DNA from 3 places in the Symbiopectobacterium purcellii genome. Region 2 is predicted to be linked to each of the others. Evidence: predicted binding sites of a transcription regulator. Region 2 holds the regulator's gene; each other region holds the start of a gene.

Region 1 (9,982 bases), 820 kb from region 2:
TGCATCGCTTCCTTGTTCAGCGGCGCAGTGGCAATCGCCTGAACCTCCCCCGCCATCGCCAACGCCGTGGCTTTTTTAATGCAGCGATAGGCCAGATCCCCTGCCTGCGCCTGCACCACGCCCGGGATGAGCCCCTGCGGGTCAGCCAGCGGCTCATCGATGATATTAATAATGCCGGGGGCAAAGCGCGCCTGAGCTGGCTCATCAATAACATTCAGCTCAACCTGCGGCACAATGTTCAGCGCAAGGATGCGACGCAGCGTTTGTACGCAGCCTACCACCACGGCAGATGCGCCAGACAATTCTCCTTCATCCAGGGATTTAATAATAATCTCAGGACCGATACCCGCCGGATCACCCATGGTTATTGCAATAATTTTACTCACTCACTCTCTCCTCAATAAAGCGTAAAACGTGATGCAAGGTGGCTTCATCACCGAAGCCGCCTGCTTTAGTCATGACAGGGATATCGCCGACGATGCTGTCGATGAAGCGTCCCCAAGGTACACAGGACGCAAGCTGTCCTTTGATATGAAACCCGGTAGCACCGAGCGCAGCGGCCACGGCAATCGCCACGTCGCCACCGGAGAGATAGAGTCCAGCTGGACGGCACAATGTCACCGTACAACGGGCCATCTCTCCCAGAAAATCACTGATCCGTTCACCCAATTGCTGGCGACTGAGGCCGTGCTGTTGGCATAGCTGCGCAATCTCGTGCCGCTGTTGCTCATCACGGCAGGTGCGAATCAAACAATGTCGGCCTGCCAGCAGCGCTGCGGCAGCGGTGCGCGCGGTGTCTTGCGCCAATGTGGTTCCCGCAGGCGTAAGCAAAGGCCGAATATCCACATCAAGCAGCATCACCTGCGATAGCGCGCTCACCGCAGCGATCTGCTTTTGCGTCATTTCGCTCATCGACCCCACCACTGCCAGCAACGCGGGCCGTGGTGGCGGCGTGAAACGCAGAGCCTGAGCCAGCGCCTCACTCAAGCCAGCTGCACCAACCAATAACGGTTTCACCGGCAACGTCTGCGCTGCCGCCACGATCAGTGCCAACGTCTGCGGCGTCTCAGCGTAAATAATCACGCCCTTGATACCCGCCTCGCGCAGATGCAGCAGCGTTTCAGCGAGCGCAAAATGATTATTTTCACTCACGGTTAATGTGGCCGTGGTCAAGGCACTTTGTTCGGCGATACGTTCGGCAATCTCTGCGCTGCGTACCGGCGTTTTCGGATCGCTGGCAAATTCGGTTTCGGTCAGCAATGTTCCGTTGACCCACACGTTGCCATCACGCGTGATGCGTCCGAGCGCAGGGACAGCGGGTGAAATCAACGCCATTTCAGCGCCGCTGGCAGTCAAGGCCGCCGCGATCTCTGCGCCGAGGTTGCCGCGCAGCGTGGAGTCGATCTTCTTGAATACCCACCCGTTGCCGCCCGCTTCACGCCAGCGTGTCACGGCGTGCACCACGCGCAGTGCGGCGTCTTGCGCTGCCTGCGCACGGCTGTCGGTATTGATGACCGTCACCTCATGCAACGCTCCCGTCGTCAATGCGTCCAACTCCAGAATCACATTGACCTGTGCCTGCTGAAGCGCCAGTCCAACCCCAGCATCGTTAGCGCCAGTAAAATCATCCGCGACGACCAACACCTGGGGAGCTGTAAATTCCAGGCTGACATCTTGCCGCTGTGGCATACCCACCCCTTATTTATCGATAACGGTATAGCGACGCGTATGTGTCGATTACCTGATAATGATTATATTGAATCATATTTGATTATATTTGATCAAAATAAAATTATTTAAAAGCAATATAGCCTATAAATTACGCTACAAAATGACGTTATTACGTCAAAACACGATCGCATAGCACGTATTGATTGAGAAAAATCACTTTCACTGCGTGAACACTGTAAAGGAACGCCATGAACATCAATAGCACTATCATCAGCGGCAGCCAGGCCATTAACGATATCCGCTACCTATTAACCTCATGCCAGCACGTTCTGTTCGTGACTGACCGCAATATCGTGCAGCAACCCGGTGTGCAGGCGCTGCTCAACCAGGTTAAAGCGTGCGTGCCGGCCATCACCCTGATTGATAATGTGCCGCCGGAGCCGAGCCAGCACGATGTTGCCCGTATTCTGGAAGCGCTGCCCAACGCTCGCACGGAACTGGTGATTGGCGTAGGCGGCGGCAGCGTATTGGACGTGGCCAAACTGCTGTGTCTGCTGTGCGTCGGTGATGACGCCGTCTCTCTTGATACCTTGCTGGCCGGTGAAAAACCGACGCGCCGCACCGCCTCCTTATTGATCCCGACGACGGCAGGCACCGGTTCTGAAGCCACGCCGAACGCCATTCTGGCGATCCCTGAGAAAGCCACCAAGGTGGGCATCATCACACCGGTAATGCTGCCAGACTATGTTGCCCTGGTGCCGGAACTGACCACCAGCATGCCGTCGCATATTGCGGCGTCCACCGGTATCGATGCGCTGTGTCATCTGATCGAATGCTTCACCGCGACCATCGCCAACCCGGTGGGTGATAACTACGCGCTGATCGGTTTGAAAAAGCTGTTTGCCAATATCGAGCTATCCATCCGTGAACCCGAGAATCTGGAAGCACGACTGAACATGCTGTGGGCTTCCTACTACGGCGGTGCCGCTATTGCTCACGCAGGCACACATCTGGTGCACGCCATGTCTTACCCGCTCGGCGGCAAGTATCACATTCCCCACGGCGTGGCGAATGCCATTTTGCTGGCCCCCTGCATGCGCTTTGTGCGCCCGGCGGCGGAAGCGAAATTCGCGCAAGCTTATGACCTGCTGCCCGACGCCAACCTGTCGCTCTCCGTCACGGAGAAATCGCACGCACTGGTCACCTATTTCACCGATCTGGTACAGCGCCTGGCGCTGCCCAGCTCACTGCAACAATTAGGTATCGAAAAAACGCATTTGCCCGATCTGGTCGAAGGGGCTTTGCAGGTTCAGCGTCTTATGAAAAACGTGCCCGCCACGGTGAAGGCGGACGACGTGCGCGATATTTATCTGACGCTGTTCTGATTCACAGACTTGGTGTTCTTTTTTGATTACGCAGTAACGAGGAAAAACAATGAGCAAACGTATTACCGGCGTGTTGACCGCAATCGTCACGCCCTTTGACGGTCAGGGTGAATTCAATCCAACAGCATTGCGCGCACAGATTCAGCGCCAGATGCGGTATGGCAACGGTATCTTCTGCAACGGTACCAACGGCGAATTCTTCGTACTACATACCGATGAAAAAGTCGCGGTGACTGAAACCTGCGTGGATGAAGTGGCAGGCAAAGCACCGGTGGTAGGCCATATCGGTGAAATATCTACGCGTGAAACCATCAAGCTCGGCAAGCGTATCGCCGCACTCGGTGTCGACGCCGTTTCGGTTATCACTCCCTATTTCATTCCGCTGAAACAAGAAGAACTGATCGCCCACTACCGCGCGGTAGCGGATGCGTTAACCGTTCCGATCTTCCTCTACAACATTCCTGCACGTACCGGCAATACGCTTACGCCGGAAACCGTGCGCATTCTCGCCGATCATCCCAACATCATCGGCATCAAGGACAGTGCAGGTAGCTATGAAAGCCTGAACGGCTTCCTGCAAGCCGCTAAAGATATGCCGAACTTTGACGTGCTCACGGGCCGGACTCCTTGATTCATCAGGGCTTCGTCGAAGGCTGCTCCGCCTGTATTTCCGGGCTGGCTAACGTGGCACCAGAGCCTATCAGCCAAATCTGGCACCGTTTCCATGCCGGTGATATCGACGGCTCCCGTCAGGTGCAGGAACAGGTCAGCGAGCTGAGAAAAACGCTGTACGCCATTGCGTTCTCGCCTGCCGCAGTGAAAAAGGCACTGACGTTAATGGGCCATGACGTTGGCGTAAGTCGCTACCCTATCCAGTTCTCCGAACAGGATGAAGCAGCTATCCGTCGTATCGTCAGCGCCTTTGCATAGCGACGTTTATTACTCTGTTTGACAACAACCACCCTGCGACAACAACGACAACGATAGGTCGAAAGATATGAACCATTTTGATCTGACAGATACCCTCATCATCATCGGGATGATAGTGTTTTATATCGCGTTCACTTCCTGGCTGACGCTGAAATTACGCAGTAAATACAGCTCCGAATTTATGGAAGGGTCGCGTGCGCTGCCCGCATTTATCGTCGGTATTTTGCTGATGACCGAGTTTATCGGTGCAAAATCCACGGTAGGTACCGCACAAGCGGCGTTCGAAAGTGGCATCGCCGCCTCTTGGTCAGTGATCGGTGCTGCCATCGGCTTTCTGCTGTTCGGCATGATCCTGGTGAAGAAGATCTACAACACCGGTAAAGTTACCATTTCCGGTGCGATCGCCGAGAAGTACGGCACTTCCACCAAAAACATCATTTCGATCATCATGATCTATGCCCTGTTGCTGGTAAACGTGGGTAACTACGTCAGCGGCGCAGCAGCCATCTCCACCGTATTGAAAATCTCGCTGCCAGTAGCGGCCTTGATCACCGCAATCGTCAGTACCTTCTACTTCTACTTCGGTGGGTTGAAAGGTGTGGCCTATGTCACGCTGATCCACAGCGGCGTGAAATATGTCGGCGTGATGATCATTCTGTACGTGGCCTTGAAAATGACCGGCGGGATCACCCCGATGGTTCAACAGATGCCAGAGTTCTACTGGACCTGGGACGGTAACATTGGCGCGAGCACCATCTTTGCCTGGTTGATCGGTACTATCGGCTCGATTTTCTGTACCCAGTTCGTGATTCAGGCGATTTCCGCGACCAAAGATGCGACCTCCGCCAAACGCGCCACCTGGATTGCCTTCCTGTTCTGTATGCCGATTGCCCTGGCCATCGCCGTGATCGGTGTGGCAGCGAAGTTCGTCCATCCGGAAATCAAGAGCCTGTACGCACTGCCGGTGTTCCTGCAAGACATGAACCCGTGGGTGGCAGGTCTGGTTACCACCTCGCTGGTGGCATCCATCTTTATCAGCGTAAGTACCGTGGCGCTGGCAATTGCGTCTCTGATCGTGAAAGACTTCTACGTACCGTACTACAACCCGACGCCGGAAAAAGAGATGAAGATGACGCGCGTATTCTCGCTCATCATCGGTTTCCTGCCCCTGGTCTTTGTGCTGCTGGTGCCTGAAGTGCTGAAGCTGTCGTTCTTTACCCGTGCCATCCGTCTGTCCATCTCGGTGGTCGCGATGATTGCGTTCTACCTGCCGTTCTTCAACAGCACTCGCGGTGCGAACGCCAGCCTGATTGCTGCCTGCGTAGTCACCTCGGTATGGTATGTGATGGGTAATCCGTTCGGCATTGATAACATGTATGTGGCTTTAGTCACCCCTGCGGTTGTGATGTTCCTGGATCGTCTGATTCCGAACAAAAACGCACCACGGTCAGAAAAGAAAACATCCGTCTCTCAAACAGGAGCCTAATCGTCATGACGACTGAAACCATCACCGTAGAACGTACCGGCGTGATTCATCAGGCCGAAGGAGATGCGCAGCGCATTGATGCCTATCTACCTTCCGTTTGCCCGCAAAACCACGCCGCTAACCTGCTCCACTTGCCGAATGGCGATGTGCTGTGTGTCTGGTTTGGCGGCACACAAGAAGGGATTGCGGATATCTCGATTTACCAGTCGCGCCTGGCTAACGGCAGCACGCAATGGTCAGACGCCGTGAAGTTATCGGAAGATGCCACGCGCTCTGAGCAGAACCCGGTACTGTTTCTGGCACCAGACGGCGTACTGTGGTTGCTGTATACCGCGCAGAAATCCGGTAATCAGGACACCGCCATTGTGCGTTACCGTCAATCGACCGACCAGGGTCACACCTGGGGGGAAATCGGCACACTGCTCGATCAGCCGGGCACCTTTATCCGCCAACCGATCACCGTGCTGCCGAACGGCGACTGGCTGCTGCCGGTGTTCTATTGCCGCGTTGAGCCGGGCGAGAAATGGTTGGGTAACAACGATGATAGCGCAGTTAAAATCTCCAGCGACCAGGGTAAAACCTGGCAGGAATACCCGGTGCCGAACAGCACGGGCTGTGTCCACATGAACATCACGCCGCTGGCGGACGGTTCACTGCTGGCGCTGTTCCGCAGCCGCTGGGCTGACTTTATCTATCGTAGCCACTCTACGGATGGCGGCAAAACCTGGTCGGTGCCCGTGCCCACCACGTTGCCAAACAACAACTCGTCCATTCAGGTGACGACGCTGCAAAACGGCCATCTGGCGCTGGTGTTCAACCACATGAGCGCCGCCGATGCCACCGAGCGCCGCGTGTCGTTGTATGACGAAATCGAAGATGAAGACGGCGGCAATGACGCCAAAATGCCGGAAATCACCGAAGGGCGCAGCGCCTTCTGGGGCGCACCGCGCGCGCCCATGACGCTGGCCATTTCGGAAGATGGTGGCAAGACCTGGCCGTGGCAGCGCAATATCGAAGTGGGCGATGGCTATTGCATGACCAACAACTCGCAACAGAAGCTGAACCGCGAGTTCTCCTATCCCAGCATCAAGCAGGGACCGGAAGGGAAATTGCATGTGGCCTTCACCTATTTCCGTCAGGCTATCAAATACGTTTGTGTCGATGAGGCATGGGTAAAAGGGTGATACACCAAGAGGCACCGCGTTTGCGGTGTCTCTTTTTATCAGGAGCTACACCATGATTGCAGGCAATTTACAGCATCTGCCGTTGGCAACGCTGCCCGCGCCGCTGTTAGCGATTCTCTCTTCACCCGGCATGACGCTGGATGAACTGAACGCCAAGCCGGAAGGAAAATATCAACCGGAAGGGGCAGACTGGTTTTACAGTATTGGCACAGTATCTACCGCCCCGCAGGCAGAACGTCACACCGAGTTCCACCACAACTTTCTGGATATTCAGCTGATTCTGTCCGGGGAAGAGATCATCGGTTATGGGCTGAACAGCGTGATTGGGCAACCCGCGACCGAACGTAAGCCCGATCTCTATATTTTAGACAACCCGCAGGTGCCGCATCAGATCCACTTGCGCGCCGGAGATTTCGTCACGTTCTACCCCGGAGAACCGCATCAGGCGCTGTGCGCGATAGGCGATATTCCCGCACCGGTAAAAAAAGCGGTGTTTAAAGTGCCCGTCAGCGATGTTACCCCGTTGTAACCCTGACGAACCTTGATACAGGAGAGCACCTTATGGCTGTCAGCGAACGCAAACATGCGCTGATCACCGGAACCAGCTCCGGCATTGGCGCCGCCATTGCCCAAACGCTGTTGGCGCAGGGATGGAAAGTGACGGGGCTGTCGCGTCAACCCGGCGCGCTCACGCATCCACAATTTACCCATCAGACGCTGGACGTTACCGATCTCGATGCGCTGCAAGGTTATCTTGCGCACATCACCCGGGTCGATGCGGTGATTCACGCCGCAGGCATGATGAAAGCGGCCCCATTGGGTCAACTCAATGTGGCCGACAGCGAAAAGCTGTGGCGCTTGCATGTACAGGTTGCTGAAGTGCTGGCCGATAGGCTGGTCGATAAATTGCCAAGCGGTGGACGCATCATTCTGTTGGGCAGTCGAACCTCCAGCGGTGCGGCGGGACGCAGCCAGTATGTCACCACCAAATCAGCCATGATCGGTATGGTAAGAAGTTGGGCCGCAGAGTTGGCACCGCGCGGCATCACGGTGAATATCGTGGCGCCGGGAGCCACGGAAACCCCGATGCTAAACCAACCAGGTAGACAGAGTTCGCCGCCAAAATTGCCTCCAATCGGGCGATTTATCCAGCCACAGGAAGTGGCCGATTTGGTGTGTTATCTGCTCTCGCCGTCTGCCGCCGCCATCACCGGCCAGCAGTTGGTGATATGCGGTGGCGCATCGTTGTAGTTTATTAACACCTACCAACCTGATTGCCGCCCCTCACAGGCTCCTCGCGGGATAACCGGTGCAGGGCGGCAAACCCCGTAGCAGCCTATTGCTTATTCTGCATATGGTTAGCAAATATACTTTATTGTTTTGTCCGTTATATCGCCCGATAGTGCTTCCATCTCGTCATCTCCCCTGAGCATTGCCGTTTGCTGCGTGTTTTGACATGCGGCGCGGTGATGGTTTGGCAACTGCATTGGAACACGTTCGCGTTATGTCTGAATTACCGCTTTCCTCGCAAGATAAACCAGAGCCCGCCATACGTTTGGCCGTTGATGTCGGTGGCACCTTTACCGATGTGGTGTTGCTCGATGGTGAACAACGTTACACGTCAAAAACCCTGACCACCCCCACTGAACCGGAACACGGCGTGCTGCAAGGTATCGAAGAGAACCTGAAGCTCGCAGGCCGGACCCTGCACGATGTCGACCTGTTGATCCTCGGCACTACGCTTGCCACCAATGCGCTGATAGAGCGCAAAGGGGCACGCACGGCATTGATCACCACCCAGGGGTTTCGCGATCTGGTCGAAATCGGTTTAGAAGACCGCTTCGCACAGTACGATGTATTCCTGCAAAAACCGGCGCCGTTGGTACCTCGCTATTGGCGCTTTGGCGTCACCGAACGCATCAACGCACAGGGAGACGTGCTGCTGCCGCTCAATGAAGACGACGTGAGACGCATTGCACAGACGCTGCGCGAGGAAGATATCGACAGCGTTGCCGTGGTGCTGCTGCACAGCTATCGCAACCCGCAGCATGAACAGCGTGTTGCCGAGATCCTGCAACACGAACTGCCTCACCTCGCCGTGTCGCTTTCCAGCGTGGTGTGCCCGGAAATCCGGGAATACGAACGGCTCTCTACCACCTGCGCGAACGCTTACGTGCAACCACAGGTGGCAGGCTATCTGTCACGTCTGGAACAGTTGTTGACCGCGCGCGGATTGCATATCCCGCTGTTTCTGATGACCTCCGGCGGCGGGATCACCACGCTGCAAACCGGCATCGAGCAGCCGGTGCGTCTGGTGGAATCCGGCCCGGCGGGTGGCGCTATTCTGGCCCAGCGCGTGGCCGCAGAGTTGGGCGAAACCCGAGCACTGTCATTTGATATGGGCGGCACCACGGCGAAAATCTGCTTTATCGATGATTATCAGCCGCAAATTTCCCGCAACTTCGAATTTGGCCGCGTGCACCGTTACCAGAAGGGATCCGGGCTGCCGATCCGCATTCCGGTGATTGAAATGGTGGAGATCGGCGCAGGCGGCGGTTCGATCGCCCGCGTGGATACCCTGCAACGCATCCAGGTAGGGCCGGACAGTGCCGGTTCTGAACCCGGGCCGGTCAGCTATGGATTAGGCGGCACCCAGGCCACGGTAACCGATGCCAATGCGGTACTCGGCCGTCTGGACCCTGCGCGCTTCGCCCGCGGTAAAGTGGCCTTAAATATTGAAGCCGCACAACAGGCGCTCGCCGCGCAGATCGGTGCACCGCTGGGCTACTCCGCTGAACTGGCGGCACTCTCTGTCGCAGAGATCGTGGCAGAGAATATGGCTAACGCAGCACGCGTACATGCCAGCGAACAGGGCAAACACGTTGAGCACTACACCCTTATCGCCTTTGGCGGTGCCGCACCGCTTCAGGCTGCGCGGTTGGCACGCAAGTTGGGTATTACCCGCGTGGTGATCCCCCGTTCTGCCGGTGTCGGTTCCGCGCTGGGTTTTCTTTGGGCTCCGATAGCCTATCAGGCGGTACGTAGCTTCTATCAACGGTTAGATCGCTTGAACTACGATGAGGTCAACGCGCTGCTGGCCGGATTGACCGCGCAAGCGACCGCTATCGTACGTCAGGCCGCGCCGCAGGGGGATATTCAAGTACAGCGCATCGTCTATCTGCGCTATGCCGGCCAAGGACATGAAGTCCCTATCGAACTGCCGGGCGGTGCCGTGCAGGCGCAAACCATCAACCTACTGCAAGCGCGTTTTGCACAGCGCTATCGCGAGCTGTATGGCCGCAGTCTCGACCATGTGCCGATTGAAG
Region 2 (9,982 bases):
TGTTCGCGCAGCAACTGTTGCTCGTAGTGAATATCAAGAAAAAAGTCCGGATAGTGAGCGTACAGATCGTGTACGGTAACATGGGCTAACTGATGCGCCGGTTGCAGCAAAATCTTCGGTGGCTGCGACATCATTCCCCTCCAAAGCGTCGTCATGAGCGCGGTTTTCCGCTACCATGCTGCGCGATAACGATACGACAAACAGGACGTTCGCGGTCCCGAGATAACCGTGATAATTTAACATACTCTGAAGATGTGACGCTTTATGATTGTTTTCTCCGCTTTGCAAATTCGGCGCGGCGTGCGCGTCTTGCTTGATAACGCCAGCGCCACCATCAATCCAGGCCAAAAGGTCGGGTTAGTCGGTAAAAACGGCTGCGGCAAATCCACGCTACTCTCGTTGTTAAAAGGCGAGATGAGTGCCGATGGCGGCAGCGCCATGTTTCCGAGTAACTGGGCATTGGCCTGGGTCAATCAGGAAACGCCCGCGCTGGATGTGCCTGCCATTGACTATGTTATTGACGGCGATCGTGAATTTCGCCAGTTAGAAGTTGAACTTCAGCACGCCAACGACATTAACGATGGTAATGCCATCGCCCGTGCACACGGCAAACTGGATGCGATTCAAGCCTGGAGCATTCCTGCGCGTGCCGCCAGCTTGCTCGATGGACTTGGCTTTACCCAGACCCAATTACAGCAGCCGGTACGTGATTTTTCCGGCGGATGGCGCATGCGCCTTAACCTGGCCCAGGCACTGATTTGCCGTTCCGATCTGCTGCTGCTCGACGAACCGACCAACCACCTCGATCTGGACGCGGTGATCTGGCTGGAGAAATGGCTGAAAAGCTATCCGGGCACGCTGGTGCTAATCTCCCACGATCGCGACTTCCTCGATCCTATCGTTAACAAGATCCTGCACATTGAGCAAGAGACGCTGTTCGAATACACCGGTAACTACTCCTCGTTCGAACGTCAGCGCGCTACACGTTTGGCACAACAGCAGGCTTTGTATGAACACCAGCAAGAGCGCGTGGCGCACTTGCAACACTATATTGACCGCTTCCGTGCACAGGCCACCAAAGCCAAGCAGGCGCAAAGCCGGATTAAAATGCTAGAACGCATGGAGCTTATCGCCCCGGCACACGTCGACAATCCGTTCCGCTTCAGTTTCCGCGCGCCAGAATCGCTGCCGAATCCGCTGCTGCGCATGGAGAAGGTGAGCGCAGGCTACGGTGACAAACTGATTCTTGAATCCATCAAGCTCAACCTGGTGCCAGGCTCACGCATTGGTCTGCTAGGGCACAACGGTGCCGGTAAATCTACGTTGATCAAGCTGTTAGCGGGTGAACTGGCCCCGTTGCACGGCGAAATCGGGCTGGCGAAGGGCGTAAAACTTGGCTATTTTGCCCAGCATCAGCTTGAGTTTCTGCGTGCGGATGAATCTCCGTTGCAACACCTCGTCCGTTTGGCAGAACGGGAAACCGAGCAGCAACTGCGCGATTATCTCGGCGGCTTCGGTTTTCAAGGCGATAAAGTGACGGAAGTGACCGAGCGTTTCTCGGGTGGCGAAAAAGCCCGCCTGGTACTGGCACTGGTCGTGTGGCAACGCCCTAACCTGCTGTTGCTCGATGAACCGACCAACCACCTCGATTTGGACATGCGCCAGGCACTGACAGAAGCGTTGATCGATTTCGAAGGTGCGCTGGTGGTGGTCTCCCACGATCGACACCTGATCCGATCCACCACGGACGATCTCTATCTGGTGCACGATCGCAAAGTGGAGCCGTTTGATGGCGATCTGGAGGATTACCAGCAATGGCTGACGGACGTGCAGCGCCAAAACAGCGCCGCTGAATCCATCGATAAGCCCACCTCAACCAACAACGCACAGGCGCGCAAGGACCAAAAGCGGCGCGAAGCAGAGCTGCGCACTCAAACCCAGCCGTTGCGTAAAAAGATTGCTCAGTATGAGCAGCAGATGGAGAAACTCGCCGAGGCGTTGGCAAAAGTCGAAGCGCGTTTATCAGACAGCGAACTGTACGACCAAAGCCGCAAAGCTGAACTGACGGGATGTCTGCAACAGCAGGCCACACTCAAAGGCGAACAGGAGGAGGCAGAAATGGCCTGGCTGGACGCACAAGAGCAGCTAGAACAGATGCTGAATGAGGGGTAGTAAAGATATTCTCAGAAAAAATGGCGCGGGTTTAGTTTTCGCCTTTTGGTTTTTTGTATTTCCTGCGCGTAAAAAATTACGCTCAGGTGGACGTGACCGCCGGATGAGCGACATGGATGTCGCGAAAGCCTGCGCCGCGTCAGGAACGCGTCGCAGGCGGTCCGAACAGTGGGCACGAACGCCGAAGGCACCGCGCAGCGGCGTGATTTCTCGCGACAAGCCAGGGGTCACGGGGCGACGGCGATTGAGCCGCCCCGTGTCGGGCGCACACTGCAACAGTTGCAGAAAAAGAGGCTGGTTTACGCGCACGAAACCTTCGCGATACTCACATTGAAAAACAAGCCCGTCAGTGCCAGATCAGCAGTACACAGGCCGCGGTAAGCACGCCCATCGAGACGTTAAAAATCACCCATGCTTTGCGGCTACGCAACAAACGGCCAATCGCCGTACCGAAGCCCAGCCAAATAACGCCAGAAATCAGATTAACCAACACAATGCCAAAACTTATCAGCAGCACCGAGTGGTTATAGCCGCTGCCCGCCAGACTGAAACTGGCGACTGAACCCAGCGCCATCAGCCAGGCTTTGGGATTGAGAAATTGAAGCAGCCAGCCTTGATACAGTCGCAGCGGCTGCGGCGGTGGTGCGCTCGCTTCCAGCCGTTCATAGGCCGCTGTCGCAATTTTCCACGCCAGCCACAGCAAATAGAGACTACCGAGCACTTTCAGTATCAGGTGCAACGCAGGATAGAGCAGGATCATGCCGCCCACACCAAATGCCACCAGCAGTAAAATGCTCTGCATGCCGAGCATGATACCCACCATCAGCCACAGCGATCGCATAAAGCCGAAGTTCGCACCGGAGGTTGTCAACAGCATGTTATTCGGGCCAGGCGTGATCGCCGCCACCCAGAGAAACGCCAACATCGATAAAAATAAGCCCTGTTCCACGTCTTGACTGCCCCTTGTCCCCACCGTTACGGTATGATTTATTGACCTGACTGAGCGTTAGCCCGTCTGTTACACCGCAATGCTCGCTGAGCGGCGCAAGCAGGTTAGCGCAGTGTGATGAATATCGCACAATTATTTCCCGAGGTCGTTCCGATTCCCATGCAGTCCTCAACATTTCGCCCGTTACGCGGGGCTGATAACCCGCATGTACAAACGCTGTTGCCGCGCCTGATTCGCCGTCGTGCTCGCTTGCAGCCAGTGTGGCAACAACTCGATCTGCCTGACGGCGATTTTGTCGATCTGGCTTGGAGCGAAGCGCCGCAAGGCGCATGCCATAAACCCCGCGTGGTGCTGTTTCACGGTCTGGAAGGCAGCTTTCACAGTCCCTATGCGCACGGTTTGTTGCAAGCGTGCCGTCAACAAGGCTGGCTGGCGGTGATTATGCATTTTCGCGGCTGCAGCGGCCGTCCCAACCGTCTGAATCGTATCTACCATTCGGGTGAAACGGACGATGGCAGCTATCTGCTACGCTGGATGCGAGATACGCTAGGCGACGTGCCAACCGCTGCCATTGGCATTTCTCTGGGCGGCAATATGCTGGCTTGCCTGCTGGCTAAATGGGAAGAAGCCCGGTTGCTCTGCGCTGCAGCGATTGTCTCCGCGCCGTTTCATCTCGACGCCTGTAGCCGCAGAATCGAACAGGGTTTTTCACGTATTTATCAGCGTTATCTGGTAGGACAGTTGAAACAGAATGCCCGGCGTAAGCTGGCGCGCTACCCGGGTTCGTTACCGATTATTCCGGCACAGTTGCAACGTATCAAGGGATTGCGTGAGTTTGATGATGCGATCACCGCCCGTATTCATGGTTTTCAGGATGCTGCCGACTACTACCATCAGTGCAGTGCACTGGCGTTGCTGCCCACCATTCGCACGCCAACGCTTATCATCCATGCGCAGGACGATCCTTTCATGACACCCGAGGTGATCCCAAACATCAGCCACCTGCCCGACACTATCGAATACCAACTGACAGCGCACGGCGGACACGTCGGGTTTGTCGGCGGTACATTACTGAAACCGGAAATGTGGCTGGAACAACGCATTCCGGACTGGTTCACGCGCTTTTTATCGGCGGACACCGCAGAGGCAATAGCATGATGATTCCCTGGCAGCAGCTTGATAGCGATACCCTGCAAAATATCATTGAGTCCTTTGTGTTACGTGAAGGCACGGATTACGGCGAACAGGAGCGCTCACTGGAGGAAAAAGTCAGGGATATACGCCGCCAGCTTGCCTCCGGTGATGTGGTGCTGGTGTGGTCAGAGCTGCATGAAACGCTGAATATCATGCCTCGCACCCAGCTAAATGAAAATACGCCGTAGCGTGATAAATCACCGTTTCCTGACGTGCGGGGGGTCGTCTTGCGTCACCGGGTCTGTTATACAGTGAGAACCATGTTAGCCAAATGCCTAATCCGACGGAGTGCAACCGCATGTCGCAACAACACCCGATCATTGCCGTTACCGGCTCCAGTGGAGCAGGCACCACCACGACCAGCCTCGCGTTCAGGAAGATCTTCCAGCAGTTGCAGATAAAAGCCGCTTCACTGGAAGGCGATAGCTTTCACCGTTATACCCGGCCAGAGATGGACATGGCGATTCGCAAAGCGAAAGATTTGGGCCGCCATATCAGCTATTTCGGCCCAGAGGCCAATGATTTCAGCCTGCTTGAGCAGGCGTTTATCGAATATGGCCGCAACGGTACCGGAAAAACGCGCAAATACCTGCACATCTATGATGAGGCGATCCCCTACAATCAGGTGCCCGGCACCTTTACCCCGTGGGAGCCGATGCAGCATCCTACCGATATGCTGTTTTATGAGGGGCTGCACGGTGCCGTGGTCACTGACCAGTACGATGTTGCCCAGCACGTTGACCTACTGGTCGGTGTGGTTCCCATCGTCAATCTGGAATGGATTCAAAAGCTGGTGCGCGATATCAACGAACGCGGTCACTCGCGTGAAGCCGTGATGGATTCTGTGGTGCGTTCCATGGAGGATTACATTACCTATATCACGCCGCAGTTTTCTCGCACCCACATCAACTTCCAGCGCGTACCGACGATTGATACCTCAAACCCCTTTGCGGCCAAGGCGATCCCTTCGCTGGACGAGAGCTTTGTGGTGATCCATTTCCAGGGCGTCGAGCATATTGACTATCCCTACCTGCTGGCCATGCTGCAAGGCTCGTTTATTTCACACATCAATACCTTGGTGGTGCCGGGGGGAAAAATGGGGCTCGCCATGGAACTGATCATGGCACCGTTGGTAAAACGGCTGGCAGAAGGGCGTAGCGCGGGCTGAGATAAAACACACGCAGCCCGCCAGAAAACGATGCGACAACGAAGAAAGCTATTCGACTATGAAGAAACTAGGCGACAGCGACGATTTCGTGGCTATGCGTGACCTTCACCGCCTTTTCTAACATTAGCGCCACTGAACAATACTTCTCCGCCGACAGCGATACGGCTCGTTCAACCACCTTATCCGTTAGCCCTACGCCCGTGACGACAAAATGCAGGTTGATATGGGTAAACAGACGCGGCGTTTCTTCACGACGCGTGGAGGATAATTTGACTTCACACCCGGTAATGGTATTGCGGCCCTTTTGCAAAATGGACACCACATCAATGGCGCTACAGCCTCCTGCCGCCATCAACACCATCTCCATCGGACTGGGCGCTTTATCGCCAGCATTGCCATCCATCAGGATCTGATGCCCGGATGACGACTCACCGAGAAAGGTCAGATCTTCGACCCATTTTACGCGCGCTTGCATCCACAACTCCTCAAATTTATTCGAAAATTACTCACTGTTATATATAAAAACCGCCGATAACTAGAGCTTAATCATGCTGAAGCGAGACAACACAAGACAGGCTCGTCAAGCTGTGTTACAAACAGGAATAGAATCCGTTCCTTCAGTTTTAAGCTGACGGTCAGAACGGGTCGTGACGTCGCCATACAGAGGCCAGTATATTCCCTGACGTCAGTCCGCCAACACGGAATTTTTACTACTAGCACGTTAATACGCCGTACAGGGAACTCTGAACCCTGTAATTTGCGCAGTGAATTACAACAGAGGATAACAGCGAATGGTTCTCGGCAAACCGCAGACAGACCCGACTCTTGAATGGTTCCTTTCTCATTGTCATATTCACAAGTATCCATCGAAGAGCACGCTAATTCACCAAGGTGAAAAGGCAGAAACGCTTTACTACATCGTGAAAGGCTCAGTAGCTGTGCTGATCAAGGATGAAGAAGGCAAGGAAATGATCCTCTCCTACCTCAACCAGGGGGATTTTATTGGAGAACTGGGCCTGTTCGAAGAGGGCCAGGAACGCAGTGCATGGGTACGGGCAAAAACTGCCTGTGAAGTCGCTGAAATCTCCTACAAAAAATTCCGTCAGCTGATCCAGGTCAACCCGGATATTCTGATGCGTCTTTCCTCACAGATGGCGCGTCGCCTCCAGGTGACTTCCCAGAAAGTGGGCAATCTGGCCTTCCTGGATGTCACGGGCCGCATTGCACAGACGTTGTTGAACCTGGCGAAGCAACCCGATGCCATGACGCACCCGGATGGGATGCAAATCAAGATCACGCGTCAGGAAATTGGTCAGATTGTTGGCTGTTCCCGCGAAACGGTAGGCCGTATTCTGAAAATGCTGGAAGATCAGAATCTGATCTCGGCACACGGCAAAACTATCGTGGTATACGGCACACGCTGATACCCTCAGCGCCGTTGAGACAAAAGCACGTTGTGCACTGCGCAGCGTGCTTTTGACAAGTCTAGGCTACTCCGCTTTCACCACCGCTTCGACCGCCCGCGCGAACCGCGCCATGCCCTGATCGATATCTTCCAGATCAATCACCAGCGACGGCACAAAACGCACCACGTTAGGCCCAGCGACCAGCACCATCACGCCTTGCTCTGCGGCAGCGGCAAGGAACTTACCCGCCTGACCGTGCCATTTCGGCTTCAGTTCTGCGCCAATCAGCAGGCCCATACCGCGAATCTGTTCAAAAATACCGTGCTCTTCATTAATCGCCTGAAGAATCGAGACGAAACGCTCGTGGCGTGCTTGTACACCGGAAAGCACCTGTGGGGTATTGATGGTGTCCAATGCGGCTTCAGCCACCGCACAAGCCAGCGGGTTACCGCCGTAGGTAGTACCGTGTACGCCAACGGTCATCACCGAGGCGACCTCTTCAGTGGTCAGCATGGCGCTGATGGGGAAACCGCCGCCCAACGCTTTCGCCGTGGTAAGAATATCCGGCGTCACGCCATAGTGCATGTAGGTAAACAGCTTGCCGGAACGTCCCATGCCGCTTTGCACTTCATCAAACACCAGCAGAGCGTGATGCTGATCGCACAGCTCACGCACGCCTTTGAGGAATTCTGGCGTGGCCGGTGTAATGCCACCTTCACCCTGAATCGGCTCCAGCACCACGGCACAGGTGTGGTCATCCATCACCGCTTTTACTGCGGCCAGATCGTTGAACGGCACGTGCACGATATCGGCCGGTTTTGGTCCGAAGCCATCAGCGTATTTCGCCTGGCCACCGACCGAGACAGTGAACAAGGTGCGACCGTGAAACGCATTGTAGAACGCAATGATTTTGGTTTTATACGGGCTGTGGCGCTTAATCGCATAGTGACGAGCTAGCTTGAAAGCCGCTTCGTTGGCTTCAGCTCCAGAGTTAACAAAGAACACGCGTTCGGCAAAGGTGGCGTCGATCAATTTGCTGGCCAGACGCAGCGCGGGCTCATTGGTAAAGATATTGCTGGTGTGCCACAGCGTTTCGCCCTGCTGCTTTAACGCCGCCACCAGCGCAGGGTGGCAGTGACCTAATGCCGTTACCGCAATCCCACCAGCAAAGTCGATGTACTCGCGCCCTTGCTGATCCCATACGCGACTCCCTTTGCCTTTAACAGGCACAAATTGCGCCGGTGCGTATACGGGTAGAATCACCTTGTCATGCGTCGCCCGGGTTACCGCCTTTGAATCTGTTGTCATTTGCTTTCGTCCACACCGCTTAAAGTGAAAATATAATCATCAAATATGCATAAAAAATCAATACACAAGGTTATAAAATAGCGCGTTATGACAGTCCGTTTTATCGCAACCGGTGCTGATAACCTCAGGTATTAAGGAAATTCTGCAACAATTGATGCCCTTGCTCACTCAGAATGCTCTCCGGGTGAAACTGCACCCCTTCTAACGGCAAGGTACGGTGGCGTATTCCCATGATTTCATCACGCTCACCGTCACGCTCCGTCCAGGCCGTAACATCAAACGCAGTAGGCAAAGAGGCAGGGTCAATCACCAGAGAGTGGTAGCGCGTCACCGTCAATGGCAGCGCCAGCCCGCTAAAAACGCCGCTCCCGGTGTGCTGTATCACGGAGGTTTTGCCGTGCATCACCTCACGCGCCCGCACTACGCGCGCACCAAATGCCTGCCCCATCGCCTGATGACCGAGACACACGCCCAGAATGGGCAGTTTGCCTGCAAAATGGCGAATCGCCGCCAGAGAAATACCCGCGTCATCCGGTGTACAAGGACCGGGGGAAATAACCAGATGCGTAGGAGCCAGCGTTTCAATGTCCGCCAACGTCAGGGCATCATTGCGTTTAACCAATACCTCTGCGCCCAGTTCACAAAAGTACTGGTAGAGGTTGTAGGTGAAGGAGTCGTAGTTATCGATGAGTAGTAGCATGGGGCAAGTTTACGCGAAAAAGAGATGCTGTAGGCTACTGTGCTTGTAGGTATTTAGGCAATGAATAACTTTTTATTATTATTTTTCAATAAATTATGCGAGTAACAAAAAACCGGACACCTCAGTGCCCGGTTTGCAAGTGTAGTGTGAAATGCGATGATCTAAACCATTGGCCTGACATAAACCCAAAGGGTAAAGGCAACTCCTGGTGCCCAACCGCTATTGGATGTATGAGCGCTCCGGCAGCGATAAATCCCCCGTTGTGCGAAACATAAACGCCTACAGGATAAAACACGCTATTCGGAGACCACGGCGCCGGATTTTCCGTCCGCCACCACCGCCACCACCACCGCCGCCACCACCGCCACCGCCACCGCCACCGAAGTTAACGTCGAAGGCAGAATAAAACCAGCACCGGTGTTCGCCACCATCCATACGGAGAGAATAATATGATGGCCTGTTTTATTTGTCGGCAATTTGATGGTTTGTGTCGGCAGAGTATTGAGAGGCGGAGTCCGATTTATAACGCTGGCAAAAGGTGCATCTTCAAAATCTGCGCGTGTCGCTCTCCGCGTGGGATCCCAGCCATTTCGAGTAATGAAATAGCGATAACCACGGGTGGCATGCACAACCGTATGATTCCAACTAATCGGTAAATATTGGCCGGATTCAACGTTGGTTCTTGGCCATCTCACCCCGTGCCTCATCTCCAATTCATCATCGGTGAGGTTTACGATGTCACGATTATTCGCCGTTTGGCCACCACTAAATATCCGACCATCAGGCACGGGCGATGCCACCCCAGGAAAGATGTGGATTGAATCCGGGAATGGCCCGCCTTCACCAGGAAACCAGACAAGATTCGCAGAACTGTTTCCGTTGGTGAAAAGAGGAAAGTTCTTCATCCCCTCCATTTCACTTGCCGGCCATCCATTCGGTAACCAACCTCTGCTTACCGCGAAACCAGTTCGGCTTACTGGAGAGGAAAGCCAACCATGTGCGGGTGTTATTACCGGCCCCTGATAGCAAGGATCACCGACAGGTTCACAATAATGGCTTGCAGGTGGCGAATGTAAATCACAAGG
Region 3 (9,982 bases), 190 kb from region 2:
CAGAATCGACATGCTGCCCAAGGCGGAAGCCCAGGAGAAAACGTTCGCCATCGGGTCTAACTGCGCCAGGGCGAACAGCGCGGTGGCGCACAGCATAAACGCGCCTTGCACCAGGCTGGCGATATAGGGCGTATGGTGCGTGCGGTGGGTTTTTGCCATTTTCGACCACAGCAAACCGTCACGGCTAATGGCAAACAGATAGCGAGACAGCGTGTTATGGAACGCCTGTGTGGCGGCAAACAGGCTGGTGATCAGTAAGACCGACATCACCTGTATATCCCACGGGCCAAGCACCTGTTCGGTGACGGTAAACACAAACATCCCGGGATCCTTGGCGGCGAGCTCAGCAACGTGAGCAGCCCCCGCATATTGTACAAATGCCCAACCGGAGAGGGCGAAAAAGCTGGTGATCAGCACCACGGCGAGCAGCGTGGCGCGTGGGATTATCTTGGCCGGTTGCCGACACTCTTCCGAGTAGATCGCGGTCGCTTCAAAGCCGATAAAAGAGCAAATGGCGAAGATCATCGCAATGCCCACGTCGCCATGAAACACGGTGGACGGAGCAAATGCGCTGATATCAAAGGCAATAGGCTGGGTAACAATGGCGGCGTCAACCAGCAGTACAATGCCGACTTCCATCAGCATCAATATCCCGAGCACTTTGCCGCCCAGCTCAACTTTGGCAATGCCGAGCGCGACGACCGCTGCTTGCATCAGCAGTGAGAACAGCCACCAGGGCGCTACAACGCCAGTGTGCATCTGCACGAACTGCGCGAAGAAGAAGCCAAACATGGCCGTGACGGCAAGCTGAATGGCGGTATAGGCCAACAGTGCGATGCCGAGCCCGGCGATACCACTGTGGGTGCCCAGCCCTTGTGCGATATAGGCGTAGAACGCGCCAGCGTTTACCACATAACGGCTCATGGCGATAAAGCCAAAACTGAAAATAAGTAGCAGCGCGCCCGCCAGGACATAAACACCGGGCACACCTGCGCCGTTGCCTGCCATAAAGGCGACGGGTAAGCCCCCGACCACGCCAGTTAAGGGCGATGCGGCGGCAATAACAAAAAAGATGATCGACCAAAGGCCAAGGCTGCCTTTTTGCAGTTGGTTCCCCTGCGGCAATGCCGTCTGGGGCAGCGCGTGCGCTGATGAAGCGTGCTGTGCCATGTTCCGTTCCCCTACGTGATGGTTCATGGTCAGTCTATGAAGGGCTCTGGCGTGTGCGTTATCGAAATCTGGCAAACTTGAATGTGACTTATAGTCATCAACTTCAGATCAAATGATGAACCGCTCGCCGCGTGTGAGAGGGCAGTTCAGCAAACAGACGTTTGTAGTCAGCGGTAAACTGCGACAGGTGCCAGAAGCCCCACTTGGAGGCAATTTCGCTGATCTGCGCGTACTCTCCTTCCATCACCAGCATGCGTTTCACCCCGTTGAGTCGCATGTTTTTCAGGAATACGGCAGGGCTTTGGCCCGTGACGGTTTCAAAACAGTTTTGCAGGGTGCGACGCGAGGTGTGGGTCAGCTGGCACAGCTCATCCATGGTCAGTGGCCGATCGCGATGGGCGATCAGCGCGTCCTGCGCTTTGGTGACGACACGCTGCGCTTTTTGCAGAGAAGGGCGCACGCTGATGGTCTGCGTGCCGACGGCAGTGAAAAAGGCAAAGGCAAGCTCGCGAATATCGCTGAGAAATTGCAGTCGCGCCTGCCGTTGCGCAAATTGCAGCGGGTGTTCCATCACGCTGTGCAACATGGCCAGAATGTGCTCGCGCAGCCGGTTGGCAAGGAGATCGTGATGAATGGCGTAGACCCGGTGCGGCAGTTCATCGGTGATATCCGATAACAGCGCCAAAGGAATGCTCAGTACCAATAGCGAAGAGGTTTCCGGCGTTTGCAGCATCAACTCGCCTCCGTCGTAGGACCAGGTGATGTCCTGTTGCGTCAGGCTGCTTCCCATCCAGCGCGCTTCTCCCGACAGCGCATTAAACACCCCGAGGCAGAGCGTGCCCGTTCGGCCCTGGCCGCGTTGAAACACCGACTGTGACAGTTGCTCCTGGTAGAACTGTACGCCGTCCAGCCAGGCTTCTTTCAGGCTACCTTCAAAGCGCCCGTGAGAAATCTGGTCATAGCGTAATGACCAGTCGGTCAGCAGTTGACTGTGTTGTGCCAGTTCCTGAATGCGCGATGCGCAACGAAAACCGTTTTGTTCACCAAGATGAAGTACGGGTGTCATCGTCTGTCTTTCCTGCGTCGTGCTGGGATATACCCACTGAGCAAGAATCACGCCAGCGTAATAGCAAAAAATGGCAGATTTTATCTCTGCGTTTCGGGTCTGTGAGTGATGTTTTTGCTACATATAGCCGTAAAACAGCGGGAAATAGAGTGATTCCTGCCATAGGCGCGTTTTACGCTGTGGCGTTGCACCGTTATGGGGGCATTGCTCAATTTTGCAGCAGCGCGCGATTATCTGCCATTGCACCCTGAGTATCCCGGTGGCGTGGCAGAAAAACGAGGGTATCGCGCTGATTCGACTATGCTTAGGGATAAGGCGGAGCAATGTGGTCCGCTTCTTTACCGAATAAGACGTGCGATAAGGAGTATGGCATGACGATAACAACGGGGTGGCGCTCGCGCTGGCTATTGCCAGTGCTGGCGTTGGGTATGGTGTTCCAACTGACGGCTTGCGGTGATAGCGAAGCGGATCAGCGCAAGGCGTTTATCACGGTATTGCAAAGCGTGCCATCGCAACCGGGTAGCGTGCCGCCTGCACTGAGTGACGATCAGAAAAAACGGTTAGGACCTTTTGCCAACGATTACGCCATCTTAACCACCTTTTCCCAGCAGTTGCGTCAAAGCATGGCGGTGAGCCTCAAACCGTTATTGGAGCACGTTTCTCAGATTCGTGTGCCGCAGGATTATTTGACGCAGCGTGACGGCGTGCGTAGCGCCGTCGGCGCGATAAATCTGCTGGGGCAGCAGGTGCAGGCGGCAAAAACCCAGGCAGATTCAGCCCGGCGTAATCTGAGCCAGCCGCAAGAGGTGCAAGTGCTGTATGAGCGCGTGTACTCGCAGGTAGTGATCCAACCGGCGGCGGCATTGGGGAACGTGGTGCCGACCGCCGCCACCTTGGCACAGCAGTTGGCGCAGGTGGGCGACTTCCTTGCGGCTCAGGGCAAGCAGGTTACTTTTGTGGGAAATCAGGTGCAGTTTGAAACGGCGCAGCAGGCGGCACGTTACAACGCGCTGATTACGCCTCTGGCAACACAGCAACGCGATTTGATGAACGGATTACCGCCACTATTACCGTTGTTGAAACCATCGCTATAGGGCAATAACGCGAGGTTGTGATGATATTTAGTGATGTTGATCACATAACCAAAACAAAATCACGGTGTTGTAATGTGATTGAGGTCACATTGTGCTGCCGTTGATGCGGATGGTGATGCGTCGAATCAACCGCATTCGGTGATTTTATGTGAACTCAGTCACTAAAATGTAGCAATGATGTGGGGATTATGTGTGATGTTTGTCACATATGGCCGTCAGGTTGCGGTATCAAACCGACGTGCTAGAGTCCGCACGATCTCTACCGACGGAAGGCAGTCACACCGTCTCACGATAATGACCACACGCGCTTGCGATCGCGCGTTTGAATAGGGGTGTGTTTTTATGCTCACAGCAGATACAAAGGTCAAAGTTCAGAATTTTGGCCGCTTCCTGAGCAACATGGTAATGCCTAATATCGGCGCGTTTATCGCTTGGGGCCTGATTACTGCGTTGTTTATTCCCACTGGCTGGCTGCCGAATGCAACGCTCGCCAAGCTGGTGGGACCGATGATCACCTATCTGCTGCCGCTGCTTATCGGTTACACCGGCGGCCGTTTGGTGGCGGGCGATCGCGGTGGCGTGGTCGGTGCTATCACCACGATGGGGGTGATCGTCGGTGTCGATATGCCGATGTTCCTCGGCGCAATGATCGTCGGCCCGTTGGGCGGATGGGCCATCAAACGTTTTGACCGCGCTGTTGATGGTAAAATCAAAAGCGGTTTTGAAATGCTGGTCAACAACTTCTCGGCCGGTATTATCGGCATGTTGTTGGCTATATTGGCATTTTGGGCTATTGGTCCGCTGGTAGAAGGGTTATCGAAAATCCTGGCGGCGGGCGTAAACCTGATGGTGCAGACCAACCTGCTGCCGTTGGCCTCTATTTTTGTCGAACCGGCCAAAATTCTGTTCCTGAATAACGCCATTAACCACGGTATCTTCTCGCCGCTGGGTATCCAACAAGCGACGGAAACCGGTAAGTCTATTTTCTTCCTGATTGAAGCCAACCCGGGTCCGGGTATGGGTGTGCTGATGGCCTATATGTTCTTTGGCCGCGGTAATGCGAAAGAGTCCGCACCGGGCGCTGCCATTATCCACTTCCTGGGCGGTATCCACGAAATCTACTTCCCGTATGTTCTGATGAACCCGCGTCTGCTGATTGCGGTGATTCTGGGCGGTATGACGGGCGTGTTCACGCTGAACTTGCTGGGCGGTGGTCTGGTTTCTCCGGCTTCTCCGGGCTCTATTCTGGCTGTGTTGGCGATGACGCCGAAAGGGGCTTATTTTGCCAATATCGTGGCGATTGCTGCCGCGTTTGCCGTCTCCTTTGTGCTGTCAGCGATTCTGCTGAAAAGCACCAAGGTAAAAGAGGGTGACGATCTCGATGAAGCCACACGCCGTGTGCAAGAGATGAAAGCGGCCTCCAAAGGCGGTTCAGTGCCTACCGGCATCAGCGGCGATCTGAGCACCGTGCGCAAAATCATTGTGGCCTGTGATGCCGGCATGGGCTCCAGCGCCATGGGGGCTGGCGTACTGCGCAAGAAAGTACAAGATGCCGGGCTGACGCAAATATCGGTCACCAATACCGCCATCAACAGCTTGCCTGAGGATGTCGATCTGGTGATTACGCACCGTGATTTGACCGAACGTGCCCTACGCCATGCGCCGCAAGCACAGCATATCTCGCTGACCAACTTCCTCGACAGCCAGTTGTACAGCGATCTGGTGAGCCGTCTGGCCGCCGCTCAGCCTGCGGGTGGCAGCGCTGCTGCTGCACCGGTTGTTGAACCGCAAGCCGCCACCTTGTTCCAACTGGGGGCTGCTAACGTATTCCTGAACTTGCAGGCGAGTGATAAAGAGCAGGCGATTCGCTTTGCCGGTGAGCAACTGGTGAAAGGTGGCTACGTTGAGCCGGAATATGTGGATGCGATGTTGGCGCGTGAAAAACTGACCTCGACCTATCTGGGCGAATCCATCGCCGTGCCGCATGGCACCATTGAAGCCAAAGATCGCGTGCTGAAAACCGGCATCGTCTTCTGCCAATATCCGCAGGGGGTGCGCTTTGGTGATGATGAGGATGACGTCGCAAAATTGGTGATCGGTATCGCGGCGCGTAATAACGAACATATTGCGGTGATCACCCGCCTGACCAATGCGCTGGACGATGACACCGTGATTGCCCGTTTGGCGCAGACCCAGGATGTGCAGGAAGTGCTAGACCTGCTCTCCGAGAAAAAGAGTGCCTGATGCATCGGCAGCGCCGCCTTCGGGCGGCCTCTTTTTTTGCCATTGTTTTTAAAGGTTAACGCATGATGAAAGCTTTACATTTTGGTGCCGGAAATATCGGCCGCGGGTTTATCGGAAAACTGCTGGCAGATGCCAACATTGAACTTACCTTTGCCGATGTGAATCAGCCACTGCTAGATGCCATCAACAGCCGTAAGCAGTATCAGGTGAAAGTGGTCGGCGAGCAGGCGCAGTTGGAAACGGTCAGCAATGTCAGCGCGGTGCACAGCGCCAGCCCAGACGCTGTGGCGCTGATTGCCGAGGCCGATGTGGTGACGACGGCGGTAGGGCCGCAAATTCTAGAAAAAATTGCGGGTGCCATTGCTCAGGGTTTGGTGAAGCGCCATGCGCAGGGCAACACGCGCCCACTGAATATCATCGCTTGCGAAAATATGGTGCGCGGGACCACGCAATTAAAGCAACACGTCTGGAAGCATTTGCCGGAAAACGAGCAGGCATGGGTCAACGAGCATGTAGGTTTTGTTGATTCGGCGGTAGACCGTATTGTTCCACCGGTGGAAGCGAACCAGGACGATCCCTTGGCCGTGACGGTAGAAACTTTCAGTGAATGGATTGTCGACCAAACCCAATTCGTCGGGCCGCTACCGCAGATAGCGGGTATGGAATTAACCGACAATCTGATGGCATTTGTTGAACGTAAGCTGTTTACACTCAATACCGGCCACGCCATTACCGCGTATCTGGGGCAGCAGGCTCGTCATCAGACGATCCGCGATGCCATTTTGGATACCGAGGTGTGCGCTGTGGTGCGTGGGGCGATGGAAGAGAGCGGGGCTGTGCTGATTAAGCGTTACGGTTTTGATGCCGAGAAGCATGCTGCCTATATCAACAAGATTTTGAGCCGCTTCGAAAACCCTTATCTGCATGACGATGTGGAGCGCGTTGGACGTCAGCCGTTGCGTAAACTCAGTGCAGGCGATCGCCTGATCAAACCGCTGCTGGGCACGCTGGAATACCAACTGCCCAATGACAACCTGATTATCGGTATCGCGGCGGCGATGCATTACCGCAGCGAGCAGGACCCGCAGGCGCAGGAACTGGCAGTGCTGTTGGCTAACCTGGGGCCACAGGCTACGTTGGCACAAATTTCTGGTCTGGATGTGCAGAGTAAGGTTGTGGAGCAAGCAGTGAGTGTGTATAACGCCATGCAATAATTTGCGCCGTTCGGCAGGGACGTTATGATGGAAGAAACTCAAGCCTTTGAGAATCGCGTGCTGGAATCCCTCAATGCGGCGAAAACCGTGCGCAGCTTTATGCTAAAAGCGGTTGAGCTGTTGGCGGAAGCCGTGAGTATTCTCATGCTGCAAATCTTCCGTAAAGACGATTATGCGGTGAAATACGCGGTAGAGCCGCTAATGACCGGCAGCGGGCCATTAGGGGACCTCTCGGTGCGTTTGAAGCTGATTTACTCTGGGCATGATCAGCCGTAAAGAGTATGAAGACGCTGAGTTGGTGATGGAGTTAGGGGAAGAATTATTCCACGACGAAAACGACTATCGTTTTACCGATGATGAGATTCTCGGGCCGATTGCCGAACTGCACTGTGTGACGGCGTTGCCGCATCCTCCTGAACGGCTAATGGGAGGGGAACCTGCCGACCCCTTGTTGATTCCGATGCAGCAGCAGCGTTATCAGCAAGTAGTGCGTTCCACGCTGGTACTTTCTCTGACGGCATTAATCTCGCAGGTTAGCCTTAAGAAAGCCTTTTAGGTTTGTGATTCAGAACGTCGACGGGCGGTGCGTTTTTGATAGCGCACCGCCCGTTTTTTTACGACGCGGAATGTTATATCAACCTTATTTCGGGTTGGTTGATGCTTACTGCGGGTATTTACCGTTGGTAGTTGAGCTGTGCCGGGCGTTCGCCATAGCCGAGGGCGGGAGTAGCACCGTCTGCGGCCTGTGTAAGGCGAAATACTGATACTGCTTCCGTCAACACCTGCGTTTGTTCTTCCAGAGAGTTTGCGGCGGCGGCGGATTGTTCGACCAATGCGGCGTTCTGCTGTGTGGTGCCATCCATTTCCGCAATCGCTTGACTGACCTGAGCAATACCACGGCTCTGCTCTTCAGATGCGGTGGCGATCTCGCCCATGATATCGTGCACCTGCGTTACTGATTTCACGATGTTATCCATGGTCTTGCCCGCGTTGGTAACCAGATTGGCGCCCTGACTGATTTGCGTGACGGACTCGCTGATGAGCCCTTCAATCTCTTTAGCGGCTTGTGAACTGCGCTGTGCCAGATTGCGCACTTCGCCAGCAACCACGGCAAAACCACGTCCTTGCTCCCCGGCGCGCGCTGCTTCGACCGCTGCGTTCAGCGCCAGAATGTTGGTCTGGAAGGCAATGCTATTGATGACTGAAGTGATTTCGGCAATACGCTTGGAACTTTGTTCGATACCCACCATGGTTTGCACCACATGGCCTACCTGTTCGCCACCCTGTTTGGCCGTTTGCGAAGCACTCACCACCAGCTTGTTGGCATGGTTGGCGTTATCCGCATTTTGCTTCACGGTGGCAGTCAGTTGCTCCATGCTGGCCGCCGTTTGCTCAACGGCTGCCGCCTGCTGTTCGGTACGAGAAGAGAGATCGGTGTTACCGGCGACGATCTCGCTGGCTGCCGTTGAGATTTGACCAACGCCAACGCGGATATCATCAATCATTTGGTGCAGATTGCCGTTCATTTTTGCCATGGCATTCAACAACTGACCCAATTCATCACGGCGTGAGGTCGACATGTTCATGGTCAGATCCCCCGTGGCAATGCGCTCGGCGATGGTGAGCGTATGGTTGAGCGGCGCAGTGATTTGTCGTGAAATAAACCAGGCGATCAGCAGACCCGCCAGCAGCGTGATCAGCGCCGTTACGGTCAACTGAATTTCTGAGGTGCGCACATTGTGGTCGGTTTGCTGTAGCTGTGCGTTAAGCAGTTCGGTGATGCGATCGCTCAGCGCTACGGCGATGTCGTTCATCTGCGTGACGCTGTCCATCTCCTTCTGGTAAGCCGGCATGTAAGAGAGCACCTGCTCCTCATAATGGTTCATGGTGTTCAGAACCGGGTCCAGCGTTTCCCGTTGCTCGACGGAAAGGCTCTGGCTCAGGAAGGTCAATGCCGTTTGTGCTTCATTGATGGCGTCGGTCAGCGTTTCTTCTGCTGCCTTGCTGCGTTCCAACAACAAATTGTCCAGATGGAAGCGCACTGTCATCAGCTTGGTTTTGAAATCGGCCAGCAGCAGTTGCTGTGATTGGCTATCGCCCGTCGCGCGCAATTGATCGTCAAGCTTGCTCATGGCCTGATCGATACCGTCCAGGCTCCAGCTTTTTCTGACGTTATCTTTGGTGCCCACGGCATCCAGATAGTTTTGGCGCTGCTGCTTGTAGCTGTTGATCGTGGTTACGATGCTATCGAGCGTTTTGCTATCCTGAGCAGACCAGCTTAACGTCTTGGCCTGGGCGACCAGCGTATTGATGTTGTCGATATGAATACTGTTTTGTTTAATGTCGTTCAGATCGTAATTGGCACCAAAGCGGGCACGATAATATTTAGCCTGATTAACTTCGGTATTAATCTGATTACTCAAATTAACTTTTTGAATACTCTCTTGTAACGACTCAATGTAGCTAATTCCTCGGCCCGCAATCAGTGCGGTTAACAGCAGTACCAAAAAGAACCCCAGCCCTAATTTCTTACCGACGTTGATATTTTCAAACTTGATAGCCATTCTGTTTTCCACTGTGTGTGAAGCCAAACAATGGCGTCTATCCGGGGAGCGCACAAGCTCACGCTGTGCGATGGGGTGTCAGACACCGGGGTGTCAGGCTGAAGGCACGTCAGGAAAGAAAGACAAGCTCCGTGTCAGCGTGTGGCTAGGTACCGTATTGCACTGTACAAGCCGTATTCACCTTCCCATGGTAAAAGTCCGGATGGGATAGACTGCCTACCTCAGACAGCAGGGACTGCTATCTGATGCGGTGTTAATCGCCATAATCCGGGTACAAGGCAGCGTACGCCGCAAAGGAGGCAGCACAAAACACAGCATGATTTCGGCGAGTTAACCTTGGCAGCATAAATGAAAAACGCGCCTTTAAAAAATTTTTAATTGTTTAAATGTAAGAAAGATGAATCGAGTCAGCGGGGAAAAAGCAAAAAAAAACCGAAATAACATTTTGTTATTTCGGTTTCATGCGTTTTATATCGTCAGGACAAATTATTTGGCAGCAGCAAAACGTGCAGCCGCTTCGTCCCAGTTCACCACGTTCCAGAACGCTTTGATGTAATCCGGACGACGGTTTTGATATTTCAGGTAGTAAGCGTGTTCCCACACGTCCAGCGCGACGATCGGGTAACCGGA

Evidence for each region. The regulator CRP, encoded in region 2, controls carbon source genes, mostly activating them, when cyclic AMP is high. The targets are predictions, from matches to a motif close to ATGTGANNNNNNTCACAT.
Region 1: the regulator CRP is predicted to act here: its motif matches at 1,776-1,793, upstream of K6K13_RS17685 (iron-containing alcohol dehydrogenase).
Region 3: the regulator CRP is predicted to act here: its motif matches at 3,521-3,538, upstream of K6K13_RS20530 (PTS mannitol transporter subunit IICBA).

What each region holds. Positions count from the first base shown of each region.
Region 1 is NZ_CP081864.1:3,776,124-3,786,105, forward strand. Features, by position in the region: gene K6K13_RS17675 (D-threonate 4-phosphate dehydrogenase) at 1-386, opposite strand, end outside; gene dtnK (D-threonate kinase) at 379-1,689, opposite strand; gene K6K13_RS17685 (iron-containing alcohol dehydrogenase) at 1,920-3,056, shown strand; partial or broken gene K6K13_RS17690 (dihydrodipicolinate synthase family protein) at 3,106-3,986, shown strand; gene K6K13_RS17695 (sodium:solute symporter family protein) at 4,054-5,472, shown strand; gene K6K13_RS17700 (sialidase family protein) at 5,478-6,656, shown strand; gene K6K13_RS17705 (NanQ anomerase/TabA/YiaL family protein) at 6,709-7,185, shown strand; gene K6K13_RS17710 (SDR family NAD(P)-dependent oxidoreductase) at 7,218-7,907, shown strand; gene K6K13_RS17715 (hydantoinase/oxoprolinase family protein) at 8,161-9,982, shown strand, end outside.
Region 2 is NZ_CP081864.1:4,597,254-4,607,235, forward strand. Features, by position in the region: gene kefG (glutathione-regulated potassium-efflux system ancillary protein KefG) at 1-131, opposite strand, end outside; gene K6K13_RS21450 (ABC transporter ATP-binding protein) at 265-2,172, shown strand; gene K6K13_RS21455 (LysE family translocator) at 2,519-3,121, opposite strand; gene K6K13_RS21460 (hydrolase) at 3,281-4,279, shown strand; gene K6K13_RS21465 (YheU family protein) at 4,276-4,503, shown strand; gene K6K13_RS21470 (phosphoribulokinase) at 4,614-5,483, shown strand; gene K6K13_RS21475 (OsmC family protein) at 5,551-5,958, opposite strand; gene crp (cAMP-activated global transcriptional regulator CRP) at 6,275-6,907, shown strand; gene argD (bifunctional acetylornithine/succinyldiaminopimelate transaminase) at 6,974-8,197, opposite strand; gene K6K13_RS21490 (aminodeoxychorismate synthase component II) at 8,322-8,897, opposite strand; gene K6K13_RS21495 (lytic polysaccharide monooxygenase auxiliary activity family 9 protein) at 9,194-9,982, opposite strand, start outside.
Region 3 is NZ_CP081864.1:4,405,960-4,415,941, reverse strand. Features, by position in the region: gene K6K13_RS20545 (APC family permease) at 1-1,170, opposite strand, end outside; gene K6K13_RS20540 (helix-turn-helix domain-containing protein) at 1,274-2,236, opposite strand; gene K6K13_RS23480 (hypothetical protein) at 2,354-2,482, opposite strand; gene K6K13_RS20535 (DUF3053 domain-containing protein) at 2,608-3,330, shown strand; gene K6K13_RS20530 (PTS mannitol transporter subunit IICBA) at 3,673-5,574, shown strand; gene K6K13_RS20525 (mannitol-1-phosphate 5-dehydrogenase) at 5,640-6,788, shown strand; partial or broken gene K6K13_RS20520 (MltR family transcriptional regulator) at 6,813-7,344, shown strand; gene K6K13_RS20515 (methyl-accepting chemotaxis protein) at 7,463-9,352, opposite strand; gene sodA (superoxide dismutase [Mn]) at 9,839-9,982, opposite strand, start outside.